DNA from 3 places in the Micromonospora sp. DT228 genome. Region 3 is predicted to be linked to each of the others. Evidence: riboswitches for the same ligand, from Rfam matches in the RefSeq annotation. Region 3 holds a riboswitch; each other region holds the start of a gene.

Region 1 (2,255 bases), on a different contig from region 3:
CCGGCGGGAGCAGGCCGGCCAGCCCGGAGACGCGCAGGTAGCGGCGGGCCGCCTCGGTGCGGCTGGCGAACCAGCTCACCGGACGGGCGGCCAGCTCGGCGGCGCGGTCCAGCTCGACGGGTGACCAGAGCGCCTTGATCCCCAACCCGACCACCGCGTCCACAGGCATCCCGGCGTCGCGCGCGGCCAACGCGAGGCCGACCACGCCACCCAGCGAGTGCCCGAGCACGACGAGCCGGTCGTCGGGGGCGAGGGCCGGCGCGATCCGCCCGGCGAAACCGGCGAAGGAGTACGACGGCAGCGGCGGCGTCCAACCGTGGCCGGCGAGGTCCGGCGCCAGCCACCGGCCGGGCCAGTGTCGTTCCAGGTGCGGCGCCCAGGGCAACCACACGTCACCGGTCGCCCCCATGCCGTGCAACAGCAGCAGGACCGGCCGTCGACCGGTGTGACCACCCGATTCATCCACCACGGCCGCAGTCTCCCACGGTTCACCGACAGGGACGAGAGTCGTCGACGGGGGCGTGCCCCGGACCGGCGGGACAGACGCCGCGGGCGCCGGCCCCTCGTGAGGGACGGCGCCCGTGGCGGTCAGCGTGCCTGGGTCAGGCGGAGTAGCCCCGGCTGGCGATCCAGTTGGCCAGGTCGATTGTGGTGATCCAGTACGACGGGTCGGACGGGTTCGCCGAGTCGGCGATGCGTACCGTGCGGCCGTTGTCCTTGTAACCCACGACGGCGATGTAGTGCCCGCCGCCGTAGGAGTGCCAGCTGCCGTCGGTGTCGGTGGCGTCCCCGACGACGTTGGCGACCACGCCCCGGCCGTCGGTGATGGCCTTGACGACGTCGGCCTGGAGGCGGTCCATCTGGGCCCGGCTGGGCGCACCGGCGAACATCCGGGTCCGGTACGGGGAGCCCTTCACCTCGGCGTTGAGCACCCTCGTGGTGTCCTCGGCCGAGTTGGTGCCCATCTCGGTGGTGCCCAGTTCGGCACCGAGTTCCTCCTGGGTACGGTCGATCCCGGTGGCGCTGAGCGCGTTACGGGTGGCCGCCGGACCGCAGTTGTAGTAGGTGTTCTGCGCCTCGTACTCGTAGTCGAGCACCTTTGTCGCGGGCGGCTTCGGCCGCTCCGGCTTCCGGGTCAGGTCCGGGTTGCTGCTGGCCTTGGCGGCGGGCGCGGCGGCGCTGGTGGCCGGGGCGGCGCTTGTCGGCGCGGCGCTGGCCGACGGGGAGGCGTCTCGCACCTCGCCACGGGAGGCGGCGACGTCGCTGCGCATCTCGGCGACAGTGGTCGCGGTGCGCTGGCCGGCCGGCGCGTCGTCGGTGGTGGCGAGCAGGGTGCCGGTGGTGGTGGCGATCACGAGGGCCGCGGCGGAGGCGGCGGCGATCTGGTACGGGCGCTGGGTGGCGAAGCGGCGGAGCTGACGCTGCATGGTGTGCTTCACGGGGTCCTCCACGGATCGGGGGGAGAGCGGCACACCGGGGCCGGACGGGTATCCGGGCAGGGGCCAGCGCGCGGACGATGGTCCGCGGATGGTGAACCGCTCAGGGGAACACCCGGCGTGGCCGGGCGGTTGGGCGATGACCCGGGGGTCAGCTCACCGTCACGTGACTGATGAGCGGGGGCACCGCTGCGCCGTGGAGGCGAGGGAACAGCCGAGGGGTGGAGAGATGCTGCACGAGGATGGAACTCCTTCCGAGACCGCCTACCGGGTTAGCTGACGGATTCGGGCGGGAAGATCGCCCTACCGCGGGCCGTGGCTCGCGGATTCACCCCGGACTTACTGATGGGTCCCCGGTTCGTTCATCACGATTGAGCGGGTCGGCGCGGCGTCGCCTCTTGCGATCGGTTACCGCACCGGACGGGACGACACTACTGGCCCGTTCACACCCTGCCAAGCCAGGTTCACCTGCGTAAACCCGGATCGGCGCAGCAATTTCTGCGCGTCTGGCCGATGACGTGACTCGATGGGACAAGCGGTTACGGTGACGCCTACGGGCGACAACCGGACAGGTCGCCAAAAGTGCGGCCACAATCCCGGGAACAATCGAGCCGATCGTGCCGGACGCCCGATTTCGGAATGCGGTGAGCGGGCTCACATAACGGATCGAGCTCAACCCGCACGGGCGGGACGCCAGCGTGTCACGACGGCGGGGCGGGTCGAGCCGCGCACCAGCCGGCGGGCCGGTGCCCGGCTCGGCCGCAGCCGGGCCGCTGCCAAACCCGCCTCCTCGGCAAGAGCCCGCGCCGACTCGGCGGC
Region 2 (2,255 bases), 470 kb from region 3:
TACGCCCGGTGGCGGCCGTGCCGGCCGGCTTCGCGTCGCTCGACGTACCGACCGGGTCGGCCGACCCGGCCACGGCCGCCTAGGGGCTGACACGTCGAGGGCCGCCCCGCTTGATGCGGAGCGGCCCTCGACGAAGGATCTGGTGGGTCAGAGCAGCGACATGTGTACGTGGTCGGTGTGGTTCGACGGCCCGCTGTACGACTTCCAGCCGCTCGCCGGGAACCAGATCTGCCGGTTCCAGATCACGTAGTAGATGCCGAGCCGGTCGGCGTTACGGATGAGGAAGGCGGCGACGTTGTTGCCGTACATCCGGGTGTCGTTGTTGTGCCACGGGGCGAAGCCGCTCTTCTGCAGCGACCAGTCGCAGGCGCGGCCCTTCGGGTGCTCCCACGGCCCGCCGGACCGGTAACAGCCGACGAACCGGTTGAAGCCGGCCGCCTTGACCTCCTTGTACGCGTGCAACGTGCGCGGCGTGATGCAGCCGGACGTGGTCGGGTCGTTCTCGCTGCAGGACTGCGCCTTCCAGTCACCGTCGGCGGTGCGGCCCGGCCCGATCTTGGCGACCTTCGAGGTGGCGTCCACCAGACCGCCGGTGAAGCCCTTGCCGCCGACCAGGGAGAGCGCCCTGTCGGCCTCGGTCTTCCGCTTGGCCATCACTGCGGTCTGCTTCTGCTGCTCGCGGACCTCGGTGTCGAGGAGCAGCTTGGCCTGCTCGGCACGGGACTTCACCGCGTTGACCTCGGCGAGCTTGTTCTCGTTCACCATGTTGATCTCGTCGAGCATCGCGGCACGTTGGACGAACGTGTCCGGAGCGTCACTTTCGAGCAGCATCGCCAGCGCACCGATCCGACCGGTCCGGTACGACTGGGCGGCGATCTCCCCGACCTGTGGCGCCAGCGCGTCCAGGTCGGCCTTGGCCCGGTCCACCTCCAGCGCCAACTCGAGCTGCCGCTTCTTCGACTTGTCCAGTTTGGACTTGGCGGCGGAGTAGTCGCGGTTGGCCTGCTCGATGACGTCGTTGAGTAGCTGGGGCTCGCCGTCCTCCTCGTGCCCGGACGGCGTGGGGGTCGTCGGGGCGGCGTGGGCCGGGAGGGGCCCGGCGAGCACGGTCAGTGCGGCGATCACGGCCACCACGGGTGTCATCCAGCGGCGTAGGGGTGCCGTCACAATGTTCCCTTCCGTCGACCGCCGACCGGGTTAGCTGACGGGTTCGGGACGGAAGTGGCCCCTACCGCTGACGCGGATTCACCCCACACACCTGGGTCCCCGGCTCGCCGGTTGGCGATTGGGCGGTGGCACCGCAGGCGCCGCTTCGCGCCTTCATCGGTAACCGGCAGCGAGGTTACCCGAGAGTCGACTGGGTGAGCTACGCCTGGATGCCGACCAAAAGTGTCATTTCGCCATAGCGTTGGGTAACCAGTGACGCGGTTCTCAGGTGGGGGACCCGATCTGGTCACGCTGAGGAGTGTCACCATGCCGTATCCGTGCTCCTGTTCGACTCCGGCCACCCGTCGGTGGCGGTGGATGGGGGCCGGGTCCGCGTCTGGTCCGGCTCGTCGGGTCGCCGCGATCGCGGCGCGTTGAGGGCGGCCAGTGCCTCCGCCCGGCCGTCCGCCTGGGGGCGCGACCGGGTGGCATCGACGGACCGCGTGGTGTCGGCGCGCCCGGCCGCGGTCACGACCGCGGCCAGCCCGGTGGTCAGTGGCACGGCGGCGATCAGCCCGAGTGTCGCGACCGCGCTGCGGACGATCTCCTGCGCGAGGAACTCGCTGGTGAGGAGCTGCCCGATCGGCCGCGCGTCGGCGGTGAGCAGGAGCAGCAGGGGCAGCGACGCGCCCGCGTACGCCAGCACGATCGTGTTGACGGTGGAGGCGATGTGCGCCCGGCCGACACGTGTCGCCGCACGGTAGAGCTGCCGGCGGGTCAGCCCGGGATTGGCGTTCGCCAGCTCGGTGACGGTAGCCGCCTGGGTGACCGTCACGTCGTCGAGCACCCCGAGCGACCCGATGATGATCCCGGCGAGCAGCAGGCCGTGCAGGTCCACGTCACCCTGGAACATCGACAGTGTCGTCGCATCCTCGCTGCCGAAGCCGGTGAGGTGCGTTGCCCCGGTGGCGATGGTGGCGAGCGCGCCGGTCAGCACCAGGCTGCCCAGGGTGCCGAGCACCGCGACCGAGGTCTGCGCGGTGACGCCGTGGGTCAGATAGAGCACCACGAACATGATCAGGGCGGCGCCGACCACCGCCACCAGGAGA
Region 3 (2,255 bases):
CTGCCCATCACTCTCTGGCCGGGCATGAAGATCGGGCAGCTCTGCATCTTCCGGCTCTCCTCGCCGGCCGAGCACCCGTACGGCTCGGCGGTCTACGGCTCGCGCTACCAGGGGCAGCGGGGGCCGACGCCGAGCCGCGCCTGGCAGCACTGGCGCACCTGGCCCACCCGCTGACCCGATGACGACGAGGGCCCGCCGCGACGAATCGCGACGGGCCCCTCGGTCAGCACCTCGATCAGCCTGGACGGCCGTAGCTGTGGACCTGACCGTCGTCGGCCCTCTTCATCTTGACCGGTTCGCCGGCCTGCGAGGCGTGCACCACCCAGCCGCCACCGACGTACATGCCGACGTGGTGGATGTCGCTGTAGTAGAAGACCAGGTCGCCGGGGCGCAGGTCGGCCTTGCTGACGTTCTTGGTGACGCGGCTCTGGGCGGCGGCGTTGTGCGGCAGTGACACCCCGGCCTTCGCCCAGGCGGCGAGCATGAGCCCGGAGCAGTCGTACGAGTTCGGACCCTCGGCACCCCAGACGTAGGGCTTGCCGATCTGCGCGCAGGCGAACTTGACCGCGGTGCCGGCGGCGCCACCGGGGTAGCTGCCGGGGCAGGGCGCGGGGCGCAACGGACCGCCGCCACCGCTGCCGTACACCTTGAGGCGCAGCTTCTGCAGTTTGTCGATCTCCTCGTTGATCTGCCTCTTCTTCGCCGCCAGCTGGGCCTCGGTACGGGTCAGCTGGGCCACCATCTCGTCGAGCGGCGCCTTCTGCCCGGCCAACTCGTCGCGCAGGTCGGCCACCTCGCGGACGTCCTCCTGCTGGTTGTGCGCGAAGCGGTCGAGCAGTTCGAGCTGACCGACCACCTCACTGGGTGACCGGCTGCCCAGCACCGCGTTGACGGTCAGCACGTTCTCACCCTTGTACGCGCGCACGGCCAGGGCGCTGACCTTGTCCATCGCGGCGTCGACCTGGCGCTCCAGCGGGGCGATCCGGGCGGCCAGCGCCTGGGCCTGCCTGCGCTTGGCGGCTAGGTCGATCCGGGTGGCGTTGTGCTGTTCGATGATCGGTTCGAGTTTGTTCCAGTCGGCGTCGATCTGGCGCTCGATCTCGGCGACGGACGGGTCGGCGTGGGCCGCCGTGGCGCTGCCGGTCAGAACGACGGCGACGCCGGCCAGGGCGGCGAGCGCGGTGGTGAAGCGGGACCAGCGTGGGCGCGGCGCGATCGACATCGGGCCGGCTGTTGCCGACCGCTCGGACGACGGCCGCGGGGCATGGAGTGCCACCGGGGTTCCGTACTCCTTCTTCCTGACCGCCTACCGGGTTAGCTGACGGGTTCGGGCGGGAAGTGGGCGCCCTACCGCAGTGGCTGCGGATTCACCCCGGGGGACATGGGTCCCCGGTTCGTTCGGAAACGACTCGGCGGTGCCGGTCCGTTACCGCCCGGGCTGGACGGAGCTGCTATCGGGCCGACGAATGACCAGAGTAGAGACGCTTGTTACCGTTCCGCAACCCGTGCGGCCGTGACACTCCGTACCGATCCGAGAGGATGACCGATCCGTACGTGAAGATTTATTTCCTGGCAGGTCGACACATGGAAAGGTATTGACGCGGACTCCCGGCCGGCGCGAGGGTGGCGTCATCCACACCCGCGAAATCTAGGGGGTTCGATGCACCATCCAACCCTGCTGCCCGGCCGGCGTGCACTGCTCGCCGCCGCCGTGCTCGCCGCCGCGACCGCGGTCGGAGCACCCGCCCACGCCGCCGCGCCCACTGTCGACCGCCAGCAGCGGTACGCCGCCGCTGCCGCCGAGTACGGCGTACCGACCGACGTGCTGCTCGGCGTCTCCTACCTGGAGTCCCGCTGGGACAGCAACGCCGGCACACCCAGCACCAGCGGCGGTTACGGCCCCATGCACCTGACCGACGCCCGACACGTGACCGCTCTGCCCGTGCGCGGCCACCACGGCACCGGCACCGAGGACCCGCGCGGCGACGACTCCCGTACCGCGCTGGCACCCGTGCCCCGGACGGCCGAGGACCCGGCGCCACCCGCCACCGCGTCGCAGACCGTGGATGCCGCCGCCGCGCTGACCGGCGCGACCCCCGACGCGCTGCGCACCGACGCCGACGTCAACATCCGGGGCGGGGCCGCGCTCCTGGCCTCGTACCAGCGGGAGTTGGGCGCCCCGGTCGGTGCCGGCACCGACCCGGCCACCTGGTACGGCGCGGTGGCCCGCTACGCCGGCGCGGACAGCGCGGACG

Evidence for each region. Region 3 has a riboswitch for cyclic di-AMP ahead of ACLQ29_RS07005 (NlpC/P60 family protein). Riboswitches for the same ligand answer to the same signal wherever they lie in the genome.
Region 1: another riboswitch for cyclic di-AMP. It lies ahead of ACLQ29_RS10335 (C39 family peptidase); the one in region 3 lies ahead of ACLQ29_RS07005 (NlpC/P60 family protein).
Region 2: another riboswitch for cyclic di-AMP. It lies ahead of ACLQ29_RS09330 (coiled-coil domain-containing protein); the one in region 3 lies ahead of ACLQ29_RS07005 (NlpC/P60 family protein).

The regions. Positions count from the first base shown of each region.
Region 1 is NZ_JBNCKO010000004.1:178,971-181,225, forward strand. It holds gene ACLQ29_RS10330 (alpha/beta fold hydrolase) at 1-469, opposite strand, end outside; gene ACLQ29_RS10335 (C39 family peptidase) at 603-1,451, opposite strand; cyclic di-AMP (ydaO/yuaA leader) riboswitch at 1,683-1,824, opposite strand; gene ACLQ29_RS10340 (hypothetical protein) at 2,109-2,255, opposite strand, start outside.
Region 2 is NZ_JBNCKO010000003.1:548,311-550,565, forward strand. It holds gene ACLQ29_RS09325 (carbonic anhydrase) at 1-83, shown strand, start outside; gene ACLQ29_RS09330 (coiled-coil domain-containing protein) at 148-1,167, opposite strand; cyclic di-AMP (ydaO/yuaA leader) riboswitch at 1,172-1,302, opposite strand; gene ACLQ29_RS09335 (YibE/F family protein) at 1,469-2,255, opposite strand, start outside.
Region 3 is NZ_JBNCKO010000003.1:78,108-80,362, reverse strand. It holds gene dcd (dCTP deaminase) at 1-174, shown strand, start outside; gene ACLQ29_RS07005 (NlpC/P60 family protein) at 236-1,222, opposite strand; cyclic di-AMP (ydaO/yuaA leader) riboswitch at 1,290-1,425, opposite strand; gene ACLQ29_RS07000 (N-acetylmuramoyl-L-alanine amidase) at 1,661-2,255, shown strand, end outside.